4 regions of the Saccharopolyspora griseoalba genome follow, and region 4 is predicted to be linked to each of the others. Evidence: riboswitches for the same ligand, from Rfam matches in the RefSeq annotation. Region 4 holds a riboswitch; each other region holds the start of a gene.

Region 1 (4,091 bases), on a different contig from region 4:
CTCCTCGCGAGTGATCTGCCGGACCGCGCCGACCACGAATTCGACCCTGGTGCGGTGCTCCGAGCGCCCGCAGCCGGCGATGAGGTCGACGATTCCGCTGGTCATCCGTTGCTTCGCGGCCAGGATCCGCGGCGTCAGCTCGGGCCGCCCGCCCGCGGCGGCATCGCCGAAGTAGACCCGCGCGGCGTCAGGGTTCTCGGCCAACCAGGTGATGAGCGAATCGACCACGCTCGCGAACCTGTCCGCGCACGCGCGATCCCGCGCGCACGCCTGCCGGCAGGACCGGTGCCAGTCCTCGATCGCGGCCTCCAGGGAGTCCGGCGAATGCGAAACGACGGGATCGGGCTCGCTTTCCGGAATGCGCACCTCAGGAACCGTAGCGGGCCGGTAGCCTTGGCAAAAGGACTTGCCCCTTCGAGGACGAGCGAGGTAGCAGGCAGGTGAGCGCCAGGGCTTCCCGCGAGCGGCGGAAGCTGCCCCCGGGCAGGCACGGCATCCCGGCCGACGAGGTGGCCAGCGACCAGCGCGCGCGCATCCTCGCCGCGGTGACCGCCTCCGTCGGCGAGTCCGGGTACGCCAAGTCGACGGTGGAGGACTTCCTCGGTCGCGCCGGCGTTTCGCGCAAGACCTTCTACCAGCACTTCGCCAACAAGGAAGCGGCCTTCCTGGCCACCTACGACGACCTGGCCGAACGGGTGGTCGCCGCCGCGCAGAAGGCCTACGCCTCGCAGCCGGACTTCGTGGCCAGCGCGCGCGAGGCGCTGGCCGGCGCCCTGCGCGAGCTCGCCGCCGACCCGCACGCCGCGGCGCTGGGGATCGTCGAGGTCTTCGCCGCGGGACCCGCTGCGCTGGAGCGCCGCTCCGAGATCATCGGCAGGCTGACCGAGCTGATCACCGAGCAGACCGAGGACCTGCCGAACACCGCGCCAGGACCGAACTTCACGGCCGAGACCGTCATCGGCGCGGTGCTCGAGGTGCTCTACAACCGGGTGCGGCGCGGCGAGGCGGCTCGACTCCCCGAGCTGCTCCCGGACCTGCTCTACTGCGTCCTGGCGCCCTTCGTCGGCCACGAGCGCGCCGCCGAGGAGCGCGCCGCCGCTCTCGCCGCGGACACCTGACCCCTCCCGCTCGCGCGAACAGGCCGCGAAGCGAACGAGACACGCCCATATAGGGGTTCTCAACAGATCGAAACCCCACATGTAGAGTGATCGACGCTGGTGGTTCACCGGGCCGAACGGGCCCGGTGTGGCAACAGGGAACCCGGTGCGAATCCGGGACTGCCCCGCAGCGGTGTACGGGAACGACCGCCGTCAACGGCACTGGGCGCTCGGCGCCCGGGAAGCGACGGCCAGTAGGTCCGGCCTCCCCGGCCGGCCGCCCGTGAGTCCGAAGACCTGCCACCGGTGCGCGCACGAGGGGTGCGCGCGGTCCGGGACCTCGCGGGAGGGTCCACGCGGACGAGCGGCGGCCTGCGGGGCCGTCGTCCTCGCGTGCTCGCCGCCGGTTCCGGGCAGCACTTCCGAGCTCGCGAGGAGAGAGTCCCGGTGACCGAAACCGCAACACCGCTGGCCGTCCGAGATCCCGGCGCCGAACCCGTCCCGCTGGACTGGGATCGCGTGTCCGCGGTGGTCGAGCAGGCCTGCCGCGGCCTGGACGACGCCCATCCCGAACCCGTGCTGGCCGAGGTCCGCCGCACCGTCTACGACGGCATCAGCAGCGCCGAGCTGGCCGAGGCGCTCACGCTCGCCGCGCGCACCCTGGTGGAGCAGGAGCCGAACTACTCGAGGGTGACCGCGCGGCTGCTGCTGGACGCGCTGCGCGGGGAGGCGCTGAGCTTCCTGGCCGGCGCACCGCAGGAGGCCGATCAGCAGCAGATGCGCGCCCGCTACCGCGACTACTTCGCCGACTACGTCCACCGCGGCGTCGAGCTGGGCGCGCTGGATCCCGAGCTGGCGACGTTCGACCTGGAAAGGCTCGGCGCGGCCATCGAGCCCGACCGCGACCTGGCGTTCGACTTCCTGGGGCTGCAGACGCTCCACGACCGCTACCTGCTCAAGCACGACGGCGCGCGCTACGAGCTGCCGCAGGCGTTCTTCCTGCGGGTCGCCATGGGACTGTCGCTGCGCGAGGACGACCGGGAGGCGCGGGCGATCGAGTTCTACCAGCTGCTGTCGTCGTTCGACTTCATGTGCTCGACCCCGACGCTGTTCAACGCGGGCACCACGCGGCCGCAGCTCTCCTCGTGCTTCCTGACCACCGTCGAGGACGACCTGGAGGCCATCTTCAGCTCGTACCGCACCAACGCGCTGCTGGCCAAGTACTCCGGCGGGCTGGGCAACGACTGGACACCGGTGCGCGGGATCGGTGCGCACATCCGGGGGACCAACGGCGAATCGCAGGGCGTGGTCCCGTTCCTGAAGATCGCCAACGACACGGCGGTGGCGGTCAACCAGGGCGGCAAGCGCAAGGGCGCGGTGTGCGCGTACCTGGAGACCTGGCACATCGACGTCGAGGAGTTCCTCGACCTGCGCAAGAACACCGGTGACGACCGGCGGCGCACGCACGACATGAACACCGCCAACTGGGTTCCCGACGAATTCCTGCGCCGCGTCGAGGCCGACGAGCAGTGGACGCTGTTCTCCCCGGACGAGGTGCCCGACCTGCACGACCTCTACGGCCGGGCCTTCGCCGAGCGCTACCGGGCCTGCGAGGCCGCGGCCGAACGCGGCGAGCTCCGGGTGCACAAGCGGGTTCGGGCCGTCGAGCTGTGGCGGCGGATGCTGACCATGCTCTTCGAGACCGGGCACCCCTGGATCACCTTCAAGGACCCGTGCAACCTGCGCTCCCCGCAGCAGCACGCCGGGGTGGTGCACTCGTCGAACCTGTGCACCGAGATCACGCTGAACACCAGCGCCGACGAGGTCGCGGTCTGCAACCTGGGGTCGATCAACCTCGCCCGGCACGTCACGGCCGACGGGCTGGACCGCGAGCACCTGGCCGCAACCACGCGGACGGCCGTGCGCATGCTCGACAACGTCATCGACATCAACTTCTACACCGTCGACGAAGCCCGGAACTCCAACCTGCGGCACCGCCCGGTGGGCCTCGGGCTGATGGGTCACTCCGACGCGCTGCTGCGGCAGGGCCTGGCGATGTCCTCGGCCGAGGCGGTGGAGTTCGCCGACCGGAGCACCGAGGAGATCTCCTACCACGCGATCGCCGCTTCCGCCCGCCTCGCCGAGGAACGCGGCCGCTACGAGTCCTTCGAGGGCTCGCTGTGGAGCCGGGGGATCCTGCCCATCGACTCGCTGGAGCTGCTCGCGCGCGACCGGGGCGACGACGAGTTCGACCGGTCCACCCGCCTGGACTGGGACGGGCTGCGGGAGCTGGTGCGCGCCAGCGGGATGCGCAACTCCAACGTGATGGCGATCGCGCCGACCGCGACCATCGCGAACATCTGCGGCGTCGGGCAGTCCGTCGAGCCGATCTACCGCAACCTCTACGTGAAGTCGAACATGTCCGGCGAGTTCACCGCGATCAACCCGCACCTGGTCTCCGACCTCAAGCGCGCGGGCCTGTGGGACGAGGCGATGGTCGCCGACCTGAAGCTGCACGACGGCTCGCTCGGCCCCGTCGACCGCGTGCCCGCCGAGCTCAAGACCCGCTACGCCACCGCCTTCGAGGTCGAACCGCGCTGGCTGGTCGAAGCCGCGGCGCGCAGGCAGAAGTGGATCGACCAAGCCCAGTCGCTGAACCTCTACCTGGCCAGGCCCAGCGGCCGCGAGCTCGACCAGCTCTACCGGCTCGCCTGGCGCAAGGGCCTCAAGACCACCTACTACCTGCGCTCGTCGAGCGCCACGCACGTGGAGAAGAGCACGCTGCGCGGCACCGACGGCCGGCTCAACGCCGTGCCCGCGTCCTGCTCCACCACCGAGACCGATTGCGAGTCCTGCCAATGACCTCGGAACCGATGACCACGACCGGACTGGGCACCATCGACCGCGGCGGCGAGCGCGTCGACGTCGCCGACAAGGCGATGATCAACGCGCGCGCGGACGTCAACCAGCTGCTGCCGCTGAAGTACGGCTGGG
Region 2 (4,091 bases), on a different contig from region 4:
GGCGTGATTGAGGTCGTGGAGGGCCACCACGGTGGTGACCGGCAGCTCGACCAGCAGCGACATCAGATCGAGCTGGTGCTGGACGTCCAGGTGGTTGGTGGGCTCGTCCAGGAGGAGCTCCCGGGGTTGCTGGGCCAGCGCCCTGGCGATCTGGACGCGCTGGCGCTCCCCGCCGGAGAGGGTCTGCCATCGCTGGTCGGCCTTGTCGGTCAGCCCGGTGCGCCGCATGGCCGCGCGGACAGCTTCCGCGTCCGCGGCGGTGGGGGCCTGCCAGGAGCGGCGGTGCGGGATCCGGCCGAGGCGCACCACGTCCCGCACGGTGAGCGGCACCTGCGTGTCGGAGTGCTGCTCGACCACCGCGATCCGGCGGGCCAGCGCGCGCCGCTCGAACTCGGCCAGGGCGCGCCCGTCCAGCGTGATCACGCCGGAGCTGGGCCGCAGCAGCCCGGCCAGCAGGCGCAGCAGCGTCGACTTGCCCGAGCCGTTGGGTCCGAGCAGGCCGACCGTCTCGCCCTCGCGCGGGCTGATGGTGACCCCGTCGACCACCGGCCGCCCGCCGAGGTCGCGCGACACCCGCTGCGCGGAGAGGCCTTCCTCGCTCATCGGGGCTCCCTGGCGCGGTAGAGGATCAGCACGAACGCGGGAACGCCGAGCAGCGCGGTGACCACCCCGACCGGGACCTCCTGCGGGGCGAGCACCGTGCGGCTCAGCGTGTCGACCCACACCAGGAAAACCGCCCCGGCCAGCGCGGTCAGCGGGAGCAGCCGGGCGTGGCCGGGTCCGACGAGAGCTCGGGTGGCGTGCGGGAGGACCAGGCCGACGAAGCCGATCGCGCCGGCCGAGCTCACCAGCACGGCGGTGAGCAGCGCGGTGATGCACAGCAGCACCAGGCGGGTGCGGGTGACCGGCACGCCGAGGGCCGCGGCGGCGTCCTCGCCGAAGGCGAAGGCGTCCAGCGCGCGGGCGTGCCCCCCGCACACCAGCAGCACCACCACCAGCGTCGCCGCGCACAGCAGCGCCTCCGGCCAGCCCGCGTTGCTCAGCGAGCCCAGCAGCCAGAACAGCACCGCGCGGGTGGTGTTGGCGTCGGCCGAGATGAGCACGATGAACGAGGTCAGCGCCGAGAAGAGCTGCATCGCCGCCACGCCGGAGAGCACCACGCGGTCGGTGGTGCCGCCGAGCACGTGGCTGAGCCACAGCACGCACCCGAACGACACCAGCGCTCCGACGAACGCGCCCGCCGACAGCGAGATCACGCCGCCGCCCACGCCGAGCACCACGACCACCACCGCACCGGTCGAAGCGCCCGAGGACACCCCCAGCACGAACGGATCGGCCAGCGGGTTGCGCAGCAGCGACTGCATGATCGCCCCGCACACCGCCAGCCCCGCGCCGCACACCGCCGCCAGCAGGGTGCGCGGCAGGCGCAGGTTCCACACGATGCCCTCGCGGATCAGCGAGAGGTCCGAGGCGCCGAGCCCGATGCGGTCGGCGACCACCGCCCAGACGTCGCCGAATCGGATGTGCGCGGGGCCGATGGTGATCGCCGCGGAGATCGAGGCGAGCAGCAGCGCGCTGCCGGCGACCACCAGCAGGGGTAGCGCGGGGCGGCTCACCCCGCCATCCCGAACTCGCGCAGCTTGGCGGCCACCTTCTCCACGCCGGCGACCGTGCGGATGGTGGGGTTCATCGCCTGCCCGCTCAGCAGCACGTAGCGCTTCTCGCGGACCGCGGTCATGTTGCGGGTGACCGGGTGCGACTCCAGGAACCCGATCTTGGCCCGGGCGGACTCGGCGGTCTCCCGGTCGCGGGTCAGGTCGCCGAGCACGAGCACGTCCGGATCGCGTTCGGCCAGCACCTCCCAGTTGATCTGCGGCCACTCGGCGCGGGTGTCGGCGAAGGCGTTGCGGGCGCCGACCTCGGCGGTGATGATGCCGGGCGCGCCGCAGCACCCGGCCAGGTAGGGCGATTCGGAGTTGGCGAACCAGTAGGCGATCGAGGCGTCCGAGGCGCGCAGGTCGCCGGTGGCGCGGTCCATCCGGCCCCGCAGCTCGGCGACCAACCGCTCGCCGCGGTCCTCGACGCCGAACATCCGCGCGAGATCGCGCACCTCGGTGAAGATCGACCGCATGGTCAGCGGGGCGTCGCGGCGCCCGTCGCCCGGTCCGCTGTTGTCCTTCGAGCAGTCCGACGGCGACAGGTAGGTCGGCACGCCCAGCTCGGCGAACTGCTCCCGCGTGGCGACGCCACCGGTGCCCAGGGTGGCCTCGAAGGAGGCGGTGACCAGCTCGGGTTCGGCGGCGAGCACCGACTCGTAGGAGGGCGTGTTGTCGGCCAACCGGGGAACCCCCTCGTTGGCCGCCGCGAGGTCGGCGGGCAGCGGGTCGGTCCAGGTCGCGGTGCCGGCGATGCGGTCGGCGAGGCCGAGCGCCAGCAAGATCTCGGTGCTGCCCTGGTCGAGCGAGACCACTCGACGCGGCGGGGCCTGGACCTCGGTGCGCTGCCCGCAGTTGTCCACCGCGCGCGGGAACCCGGGGGCGGACCGCTGCTCCTGCGGGGCGGCGCCGGTCCCGCACCCGGCCAGCAGGACCAGGACGGCGATGCTGTGCAGTGCTGCTGCGAAGCGCAATTGCGTTCCTTTTGCGTCAGGGCTCTGTTCCGCGAAGCCCAGTTGCCAAGACAAACCCGGTCGCACCGGGTGCCAGCAGGTCTTCGGACTCGGGTTCAACCGGGCGGAACGCCTTCCCAGGGCTTCGAGCCCCAGTGGCTTCGAGTTCCGCCGTCACCCACACCGCTGCGCGTCAGTTCCGGATTCGCACCGGATTCCCTGCTCGCGAAATGAGCGAGCTCGTGACTGGCAATTCGAACGTATCACACGATCGAGTGAGAACTCCGAGCTCGAACGGACACCGGCCGCGACCTCCCCGACCGCGCTATCGTCGGCGGCGTCGGCTTGCCGGGGCGAGGATGGCGGACGGTGGAAGCGGCGGGCGTCGCCGCCGGGTGCTGGGGATCACGATCATCGCGGGGGTCGCCGCGCTCGTCGCGGCGTTCGCGCTCCGCGCGCCCGCGCCGGTCGGGCACTGGAAGAGCGCCGCCGGGCACGCGGAGTTCGAAGCGGCCTACGCCGCGGCCATGCGCGAGCTGCCGGCCGCCTCCGAGGTGCGCGACGTGCGCACGGCCTTCGGCTTCGTGCGCGTCTACCGCTCCGCGGGCGCCGGCGGCGAACCGCTGGTGCTGCTGCCCGACCGCGCTTCGGCATCACCGGTGTGGGCCGACAACCTGCCCTCGCTGCTGCGCGTCGGCGACGTCTACGCCGTCGACCTGCTCGGCGAACTCGGCCGCAGCGTGCAGGAGGTCCCGATCACCGACGACGCCGACCAGGCCGCTTGGCTCGACCAGGTGCTGGAGGAGCTCCCGCAGGAGCGGTTCCACGTGATCGGGTTGTCGATCGGCGGGTGGACGGCGGCCAACCTGGCGATCCACCGGCCGCAGCGCGTCGCCACGCCGACCTTGATCGATCCGGTGCACACCTTCGACTCGATCCCGGCCTGGACCGCGTTCCGCGCGATCCCCGCCTCGGTGCCGTGACAGCCGAAGTCCTGGCGGGACTCCTTCAACTCCTACACCGCGGGTGGCGCACCGGTCCGGGACGTCCCGGTCGCGGACATGATCGAGGCCGGGATGCGCAACTACTCGATGGAGCTCCCCCAGCCCACCCGGATCGCCCCGGAAGCGCTGCGCGGGCTGCGGATGCCGGTGCTGGCCCTGATCGCGGGACGCTCGGTCGTGCACGATCCGGAAACCGCCCTGCGCACCGCGAGATCTGCTCTGGTCAACGGCGCGGTCGTCGAGCACCCGGAGGCCTCGCACGCGATCAACGGCGAGCACCCGCGCGAGATCGCCGAGGACATCGGCCGGTTCGCGCGATGAGAAGAGGGCCGGCGCACCCGTCGTGCACCGGCCCTCTCGCGGAATTGCTCAGCCGATCAGCCTGAAGATGTCGAAGGCGCCGGAGAGCTGGCCGATGACGGCGATGGTGGCCGCGAGCGCCCCGAGCGACGCCACCGTCAGCACTGCCATGACGACCA
Region 3 (4,091 bases), on a different contig from region 4:
CGGGCTCGAGCAGGCCGGAGCACACCGCGGACACCGGGGTCATCGAGCTGCCCAAGACCTCGGCCGCCGCCGCGAGGGCGCGCGAGCGCAGTCGCCTCGAGGACTGATCCCCCGCGCGCTCGTCGGTGGGTGTGTCTACCGTCGCTGCTGGAAGCGACGAAGGGGGAACGTCATGCCGGAGCTGAACGAGGCACAACCCGAGGGCACGCCGACCTGGATCGACCTGGGGATTCCGGACCTGGACCGGGCGACCGGCTTCTACGGCGCGGTGTTCGGCTGGGAGTTCACCAGGGGCGACGCCGACACCGGCCACTACACGATGTGCTTGCTGCGCGACAAGCCGGTCGCCGCGCTGATGCAGAACGTCGACGCCGATCCGGTCGCCTACTGGTGGAACCTCTACTTCGCGGTGGACGACTGCGAGGCCACCGCGAACCGGGCCAAGGCCGCCGGGGCCGAGCTGCTGCAGGAACCCATGCAGGTGATGGAGCACGGGAAGATGGCCGTGCTCCGCGACCCCACCGGCGGGCACTTCTCGCTCTGGCAGGCGGGCCAGCACATCGGCTCGCAGATCGTCAACGAGCCCAACAGCCTGCTGCGCAACGACCTGGTCACCCCGCAGCCGGGCCCGGCTCGGGACTTCTACTCCGAGGTCTTCGGCTTCACCCTGGACGGTGATTCGCAGCTCGAGGGTGCCGACTTCACCTTCCTGCGGCGCCCGGACGGTCACGAGATCGGTGGAATCCTCGGCGACCCGTCGGCGGAGAAGTCGGAGTGGGGCGTGCTGTTCGCCGTCACCGACGCCGATGCCGCGGTCGCCCGCATCCGCGAGGCCGGTGGGAGCGCGGACGACGCCTTCGACATGGAGTACGGGCGGCTGGCCAACGCGCGCGACCCGTTCGGCACTCCGTTCAGCATCGGGTCCAACCCGCACATCACGTGATCGAGATCGCCGGTGCTCGGGGCTGTTCGGCCGAGTCCTCCCGGGTTAGCCTGACGTTGCCGGTGGTTCACCGCTCGCACGCGCTGCGGGCGGTGAGGCAAGAGGGAACCTGGTGCGAGTCCAGGACTGCCCCGCAGCGGTGAGTGGGAACGAAAGCCGTCATCAGCACTGGACGCAGGTCCGGGAAGCGACGGCCGGTAGGAATCCCGGCTCCGGCCGGGCGCGCCCGCGAGTCCGAAGACCTGCCACCGGTACGCGCACCGCCGGTGCGCGTGGTCCGAGGTCTCGCGGGAGGACCTGGCGGACGTTCCAGCGGCCGTGGTCGTCGCTGGTCCGCGCCCTCGCGAAGCCTCGGTGGACGTCTAGCTCGCGAGGAGAGAGCGTTGACATTCATCGGATCCACCGTGCTCGGATTTCCCCGGATCGGCCCGAACCGGGAGCTCAAGCGGGCGCTGGAGAACTACTGGGCGGGTCGCTGCGACGAGAGCGAGCTGCGGTCGGTGGCGCGCCGGCTGCGCGCGGGCACCTGGCGCGATCTCGCCGCGGCCGGGCTCGACTCGATCCCGGGGAACACCTTCTCGTTCTACGACCAGGTGCTCGACGCGGCCTTCACCTTCGGCGCCGTGCCGCCCCGGCACGCCGAGCTGGGCCTGAGCGCGCTGGACACCTACTTCGCCATGGCCCGCGGCACGGCCAGCGCGCCGCCGCTGGAGATGACGAAGTGGTTCGACACCAACTACCACTACCTGGTTCCCGAGATCGGCCCGGACACCCGGTTCGAGCTCGCCGACCGCACGCCGGTCGACGACTTCCGGGAAGCCCGCAAGCTCGGAGTTGAGACCCGGCCGGTGCTCGTCGGGCCGTTGACCTTCCTGCTGCTCGCCAAGTCGGCCGAGGGCGCGCCGGAGTCCTTCCGGCCGCTGGACAAGCTGCCCGAGCTGCTCGACGCCTACGCGCGGCTGCTCGCCGAGCTGCGCGAGGCCGGGGCCGAATGGGTCCAGCTGGACGAGCCAGCTCTGGCCGTCGACCGCACGGCCGAGGAGCTGGAGGTGCTGCGCAACGCCTACCGCCGGCTCGGCGATCGCGCTGACCGGCCGGAGCTGCTGGTCGCGGGTTACTTCGGCGAGCTGGGTGAGGCGCTGCCGGTGCTGGCCGACTCGCCGGTCGAGGCGATCGCCGTGGACCTCGTCGCCGGCCCGGGTGCGCTGGACCGGTTGCCCGGGTTGCGCGGGATGCGGGACAAGACCCTCGTCGCGGGGCTGGTCGACGGTCGCAACGTGTGGCGCACCGATCTGGACCGCGCGCTGACCACCGCGGCCACCCTGCTCGGCATGGCCGGGGAGGTCGCCGTGGGCACCTCGTGCTCGCTGCTGCACGTGCCCTACGACGTCGACGCGGAAACCGACCTGGATCCCCAGGTGCGGGAGTGGTTGGCGTTCGCGCGGCAGAAGGTCGGCGAGGTCGTGCTGCTCGGCCGCGCGCTGCGCGAGGGCCGGGAGGGCGTGCGCGCCGAGCTCGATCGCGCGCGGTCGGCGGTGGCCTCGCGGACGGGTGCGAGCCGGGACCAGCGGGTGCGGGCGCGGGTGGCGTCGTTGCGCCCGGAGCACGCGCGGCGCGGCGACTACCGGCAGCGGTCCGCCGCCCAGCAGCGGTCGTTGCGGCTGCCGCCGCTGCCGACCACCACGATCGGGTCATTCCCGCAGACCACCGACGTGCGCAAGGCGCGCGCCGCGCTGCGCGCCGGGCGCATCGAGCCGGACGAGTACCGGCAGCGGATGCGCGAGGAGATCGAGCGCGTGGTGCGCCTGCAGGAGAAGCTCGGGCTGGACGTGCTGGTGCACGGCGAACCCGAGCGCAGCGACATGGTCCAGTTCTTCGCCGAGCAGCTGGCCGGGTTCGCCACGACCGACCACGGCTGGGTGCAGTCCTACGGTTCGCGCTGCGTGCGGCCGCCGGTGCTGCACGGCGACGTGCACCGGCCGGAGCCGATGACCGTCGAGTGGGCCAGGTACGCCCAGCGGCTGACCGACAAGCCGCTCAAGGGCATGCTCACCGGGCCGGTGACGATGCTGTCCTGGTCGTTCGTCCGCGATGATCAGCCGGTCGACGAGACCGCCCGGCAGGTGGCGCTGGCCATCCGCGACGAAGTGCGCGATCTGGAGGCGTCGGGCATCCGCGCGGTGCAGGTCGACGAGCCGGCGCTGCGCGAGCTGCTGCCGCTGCGCGCGGCCGACCGGCCCGCCTACCTGGAGTGGGCGGTGGCGTCCTTCCGGCTGGCGACCTCGGGCGTCTCCGACGGCACGCAGATCCACACGCACCTGTGCTACTCCGAGTTCGGCGACGTCATCGACGCGATCGTGGCCCTCGACGCGGACGTCACCAGCATCGAGGCCGCCCGGTCGCGGATGGAGGTGCTCGACGACCTCAACGCGGTCGGCTACGCGCGGGGTGTCGGGCCGGGCGTCTACGACATCCACTCGCCGCGCGTGCCAGGCGCCGACGAGGTCGCCGACCTGCTGCGGGCGGCGCTGGCAGCGGTGCCGGCCGAGCGCTTGTGGGTGAACCCGGACTGCGGTCTCAAGACCCGCGACTACCCGGAGACCGAGGCCGCCCTGGCCAACCTGGTGGCGGCGGCCCACCGGCTCCGGGAGGCCGCGGCCCACGGCTCCGACTGACGCCGCCGCTCCCCGCGGGAGCGCCCGACCGGGGTGCGGGCCGCGCGCCCGCACCCCGGTCGCGGGATCAGTCCCAGGTGAGAGCGGCGCCGGACTGGTACTCGGTGACGCGGGTTTCGAAGAAGTTCTTCTCCTTCTTCAGATCCATCGCCTCCGACATCCACGGGAACGGGTTGTCGGTCGGCTCGAACACCGGCTCCAGGCCGAGCTGGGCGCAGCGGCGGTTGGTGATGAACCGCATGTACTGCTCGCACGACTCGGCGCTGAGCCCGAGCATCCCGCGCGGCAGGGTGTCCCTGCCGTAGGCCGCCTCCAGCTCGCAGGCCTCGCGAAGCATGGTGCGGGCCTCCTGCTGGAACTCCTCGCTCCACAGGTGCGGGTTCTCCAGCTTGATCTGGTTGATGCAGTCGATGCCGAAGTTCAGGTGGATCGACTCGTCGCGCAGGATGTACTGGTACTGCTCGGCGATGCCG
Region 4 (4,091 bases):
GATCTCGCCGGCATCGGCCAGGGCTTCGACGGCCGGGGTGGCCGCCGGTGCGACGACCTCGACCGCGGCGCCCGCGCCGATCAGCCGGGGGAGCCGCCGCTGCGCGACGGGTCCGGCGCCGACCACGACCACCCGGCGTCCGGCCAGGTCGAGTCCGGCGAGGTAGTGCTTATCCGATTGAGTGGCCATGTGCGTGTCCGTGTGCGTGACCGTGTCCGGTCGGGTCATCAGGGTGGTGGTGCGGCGTCTGCGGCGCGCCCAGCTTGTCCTCGAAACCGGGCAGCAGCACCCGGTAGGCGCAGGTGTCGCAGTTCATCCGGATGTCGCCCTGCAGGGCTTCGTGGTAGCGCTCGACGACGAGGTCCACCAGGGCGTCGCAGTCCCCCAGGTAGCCGGCGACGTGGAGTTCGAGCTCCGGGGCGGTCTCGCCGAACTCGAGGGCCTGGGTGACGACGCGCTGCGGCAGCACGCCGTCGAACAGGAAGTACGGGGCCACCACGACTCGCTTGGCCCCGAGCCTGCGAGCTCGGTCCAGCCCGCCAGGGACGTCCGGCGATGCCAGGGAGATGAACGCGGTTTCAACCGTCTCGAAACCGCAGGTCTCCTGCAAGAGGCGTGAGACCTTGCACACCTCGGCGTTGGCGTCGGGGTCGGTGGAGCCGCGACCCACCAGCACGACGGCGGTTTCGGCCCACTCCTCGCGCGGCACCTGCTCGGCGATGCGCTCGGCGAGCAGGTCCAGCAGGATCGGGTGCGGGCCCAGCGGGCGACCGAAGACGAACGAAGTTCCCGGGTGCCGCCGGACTTCGCGCTCCAGCGCAGCGGGGATGTCGCCCTTGCCGTGCCCGGCGGCGACCAGCACCAGCGGGACGGCGGCCATCCGCCGGTGGCCCTTGCCGGCGAGCTCCGCCCAGGACTCGGTGACCGCGGGCGCGGACAGCTCGATGAAGCCGCCGGCGCTGTCGACACCGGCCGCGCTCATCCGCGCGCCCAGCCGTTCGAGGAAGGAGTGGAACTCGGCCACCCCCTTCTCGTCCACCGTGCCGTGGCCTACGACCAGCAGTGGTTCGGTCACCGATTACCTCCAGGTTCCTCTGCCCAGTAGAGCAGTGCGTTGATCGCGGCGGCGGCGATCGCCGCGCCACCGCGCTCGGTCAGGGTGCTCACGGCCGGCAGGCCGCTGCGGCGCAGCGCCGCCTTGCTGTCCACGGCGCCGACGAAGCCCACCGGGACGCCGACGACCAGCGCGGGGTCGACCTCGCCGGCCTCGGCCAGGCGCAGCAGCTCCATCAGGGCCGTCGGCGCGTTGCCGATGGCCCACACGGCGCCTTCCGGGTGTTGCCGCGCGGCCAGGCGGATGCCCGCCGCCGAGCGGGTCAGCCCGTCGGCTTCGGCCGTGTCGGCCACGCCGGTGAAGTCCAGGCCGACCCGCACCGGTCGCGCGGTCACGCCCGCCGCGAGCATCCGCACGTCGCTGATCAGCGGCGCGTCGGCCAGCAGTGCGTCCCTGCCGCGGTGCAGCGCGGTTTCGTCGGCCACCACCTCGCCGGTCCAGCTCGGGTCGGCGGTGGTGTGCACGACGCGCTCGACGACCGCCCGGGTCAGCGGCGGGAAGTGGGCGAAATCGGCCCTGGACCGCATGATCCGGTAGGACTCGGTTTCGATCGGGTGCACTGCGCGTCTCATCGCTCTTCCGTCTTCCCCGCCGCACGGCGGGTTTTCAGCTTCTTCAGATGGTCTTCGGCTTGCGGCTGGTGAGCCTCCACCACAGCGCCGCTCCGGCCCACACCGCCAGGAACAGCCCCAGGGTGAGGTAGCCCAGCAGCTCGAACTGGTCGCCGATGGCCGCGATGCCGCTCAGGAAGTCGATCCCCGAGTCGGCCAGCAGCCCGCACAGCACCACGAAGGCGACCAGCGCGGCCAGCCCGACCGTCAGCGCGGTCGTGGTCACGTTGACCCACAACCGCCGCAGCGGCTTGGCCAGCGACCAGGTGTAGGCCCGCGACATCAGCATCCCGTCGACGCTGTCCACCGTGCACATCCCGGCGGCGAACAGCAGCGGCAGGCTCAGCACCGCGATCGCCGAGAGCTGGCCGGTCGGCGAGACCATGGCCAGCACGGTGATCTCGGTGGCGGTCTGCATGCCCAGCCCGAACAGCAGCCCGATGCCGAACAGGTGCCAGGAGCGCGCCACGCCCCGCATCCGGCCGCGCAGCAGCCGGGCCAGCAGCCCGCGGCGGCCGAGCACGGCCTCGACCTCGTCCTCGTCGACCTCGCCGCGCCGGGCGCGGCGCAGCAGCCGCCAGGCGTCGCGCAGCACCAGCGCGTTGAGCACGGCCAGCGTGGTCAGCACGGCCACGACCAGCACGTCCACGCCGGTGGCCAGCCGCATCCCGGTCTGCTCGGCCCAGCGCTGGGCGGCGGGCCCGGCGACGAAGGCGACCGCGAAGGCCAGCATCATCACCACGCTGGCGTGGCCGAGCGCGAACCACATGCCGGTCGAGACCGGGCGCCTGCCGCGCTGCATCAGCAGCCGGGTGGCGTCGTCGATGACCGCGACGTGGTCGGCGTCGAATCCGTGCCGCAGGCCCAGCAGGTAAGCGGTGGTGCCCGCGGCGGCCAGTCCGCCAGCGGCGCTGAAGGCGTTGACGTGGAGCAGGTAGGCACCCCACCCGATCAGGTGCAGCGCTCCGATCGCGGCGAGCAGGACCGCCGCCTTGCGGCGCTCCGCTGCGCCCCAGCCGGTCGTCCGGCTCGTTTCGGCATCCCGAGTCATGGGATCTCCGACCTCCTGGGTTCTCCCGCCCGAGGGGCTCGGTGTCCGCGCGCCGCGGGTTCGCGGCGCGGAGCCGGCACGCAGTGTCCTGACTCCCGGGTCGAACGCGCACCCCCGGCCTTCCAGCTGGTCACAGCCGTGGCGCTGGGTGGGGGCCGCTTCCCGGTCACAGTGGCGGGACCGTCCCGGATTCGCACCGGGTTCCTGCACTGTCGGCTCGGTCATCCTTGCCTGATCTACCGTCCGAGGTCAAACCTGGTGAAATCGATCACGGTCCGTGATTCGGTTTCCGCGCGGCCGGCTTGCCGGCGCCTCGAACGGGGTAACCGGGTGGCGAGCCCGCTCCCCGGCGGGGCGGGCCCGCACATTCCGGCACCGGGAGGCGACCATGAACGAGACCCACTCGATCACGCTGAACTTGCAGGTCGTGGAGGCCGGCGCGAAGACCACCGCGGACGTCGGCTTCATGACCCCGAACGGGCAGCCGCTGCACGGGCACGGCACGGCGCGGCGGCACCCCGAGGACCCGGAGGTGCCGCAGATCGGCGACGAGATCGCCATCGCCCGCGCCCTGTTCGAGCTGGCGCACAAGCTGCTCGACAACGCCTCGCAGGACATCGGCGACCGGCTGCACCGGCGGGTGCACATCCCCGCCTGACGCGATCCCCAGGGGGCGCGGTCGCCAGCAACCGCGCCCCCTGGGACCTAGGCCGGGGCGTCGACCCGCTCGCGGATGCGCGCGAAGGCGGCCTCGACGTGCTCGCGCCGGGTCTGCGGCGATCCGACGGCCAGGCGCAGCAGCACGCGGCCGTCGACCTTGGTGTGCGTGAGGTAGAGCTCACCGGAGTCGTTGAGCTCGCCCATCAGCCGCAAGGTGCGCTCGTTGGCCTCCTCGACGCCGAGCTCCGGGAAGCGGGGGCGGAAGCAGACCAGCGCGAACGGAACCGGTTCGAGCAGCTCGAACCGCGGGTCCTCGCGGACCCGACCGGCGAACTCGCGGGCCAGCCGCGCGGTGCCGCGGACGTGCTCGCGCAGTCCCCCGGCGCCGTACCAGCGCACGACCGACCAGAGCTTGAGCGCGCGGAAGCGGCGGCCCAGCGGGATCTGCCAGTCGCGGTAGTCGATGACCTCGCCGGACTCGGTGGCCTCGTTGCGCAGGTACTCCGGCAGCACCGACAGCGCCTCGACCATCGGGGCGCGGTCGGCCAGCCAGAGCACGCTGCAGTCGAAGTTGGTCAGCAGCCACTTGTGCGGGTTGGTGCAGTAGGAGTCGGCGAACTCGGCGACGCCGTCGTTGATCCAGCGGAACTCCGGG

What was found. Region 4 has a riboswitch for cobalamin ahead of ACFQRI_RS04885 (HoxN/HupN/NixA family nickel/cobalt transporter). Riboswitches for the same ligand answer to the same signal wherever they lie in the genome.
Region 1: linked by a shared signal. The riboswitch ahead of ACFQRI_RS15540 (ribonucleoside-diphosphate reductase subunit alpha) and the one ahead of ACFQRI_RS04885 (HoxN/HupN/NixA family nickel/cobalt transporter) in region 4 are both predicted to bind cobalamin.
Region 2: linked by a shared signal. The riboswitch ahead of ACFQRI_RS11975 (ABC transporter substrate-binding protein) and the one ahead of ACFQRI_RS04885 (HoxN/HupN/NixA family nickel/cobalt transporter) in region 4 are both predicted to bind cobalamin.
Region 3: linked by a shared signal. The riboswitch ahead of metE (5-methyltetrahydropteroyltriglutamate--homocysteine S-methyltransferase) and the one ahead of ACFQRI_RS04885 (HoxN/HupN/NixA family nickel/cobalt transporter) in region 4 are both predicted to bind cobalamin.

What each region holds. Positions count from the first base shown of each region.
Region 1 is NZ_JBHTCJ010000007.1:187,953-192,043, reverse strand. It holds gene ACFQRI_RS15550 (hypothetical protein) at 1-228, opposite strand, end outside; gene ACFQRI_RS15545 (TetR/AcrR family transcriptional regulator) at 441-1,118, shown strand; cobalamin riboswitch at 1,202-1,416, shown strand; gene ACFQRI_RS15540 (ribonucleoside-diphosphate reductase subunit alpha) at 1,545-3,959, shown strand; gene ACFQRI_RS15535 (ribonucleotide-diphosphate reductase subunit beta) at 3,971-4,091, shown strand, end outside.
Region 2 is NZ_JBHTCJ010000005.1:174,170-178,260, forward strand. It holds gene ACFQRI_RS11965 (ABC transporter ATP-binding protein) at 1-603, opposite strand, end outside; gene ACFQRI_RS11970 (FecCD family ABC transporter permease) at 600-1,616, opposite strand; gene ACFQRI_RS11975 (ABC transporter substrate-binding protein) at 1,613-2,629, opposite strand; cobalamin riboswitch at 2,687-2,874, opposite strand; gene ACFQRI_RS11980 (alpha/beta fold hydrolase) at 2,968-3,591, shown strand; gene ACFQRI_RS11985 (alpha/beta fold hydrolase) at 3,670-3,933, shown strand; gene ACFQRI_RS11990 (hypothetical protein) at 3,982-4,091, opposite strand, start outside.
Region 3 is NZ_JBHTCJ010000007.1:183,333-187,423, forward strand. It holds gene ACFQRI_RS15520 (DapH/DapD/GlmU-related protein) at 1-107, shown strand, start outside; gene ACFQRI_RS15525 (VOC family protein) at 173-943, shown strand; cobalamin riboswitch at 990-1,207, shown strand; gene metE (5-methyltetrahydropteroyltriglutamate--homocysteine S-methyltransferase) at 1,327-3,618, shown strand; gene ACFQRI_RS15535 (ribonucleotide-diphosphate reductase subunit beta) at 3,686-4,091, opposite strand, start outside.
Region 4 is NZ_JBHTCJ010000002.1:158,643-162,733, forward strand. It holds gene cobA (uroporphyrinogen-III C-methyltransferase) at 1-189, opposite strand, end outside; gene ACFQRI_RS04875 (sirohydrochlorin chelatase) at 170-1,075, opposite strand; gene ACFQRI_RS04880 (precorrin-8X methylmutase) at 1,072-1,674, opposite strand; gene ACFQRI_RS04885 (HoxN/HupN/NixA family nickel/cobalt transporter) at 1,730-2,776, opposite strand; cobalamin riboswitch at 2,858-2,983, opposite strand; gene ACFQRI_RS04890 (DUF1876 domain-containing protein) at 3,165-3,434, shown strand; gene ACFQRI_RS04895 (pyridoxal-dependent decarboxylase) at 3,482-4,091, opposite strand, start outside.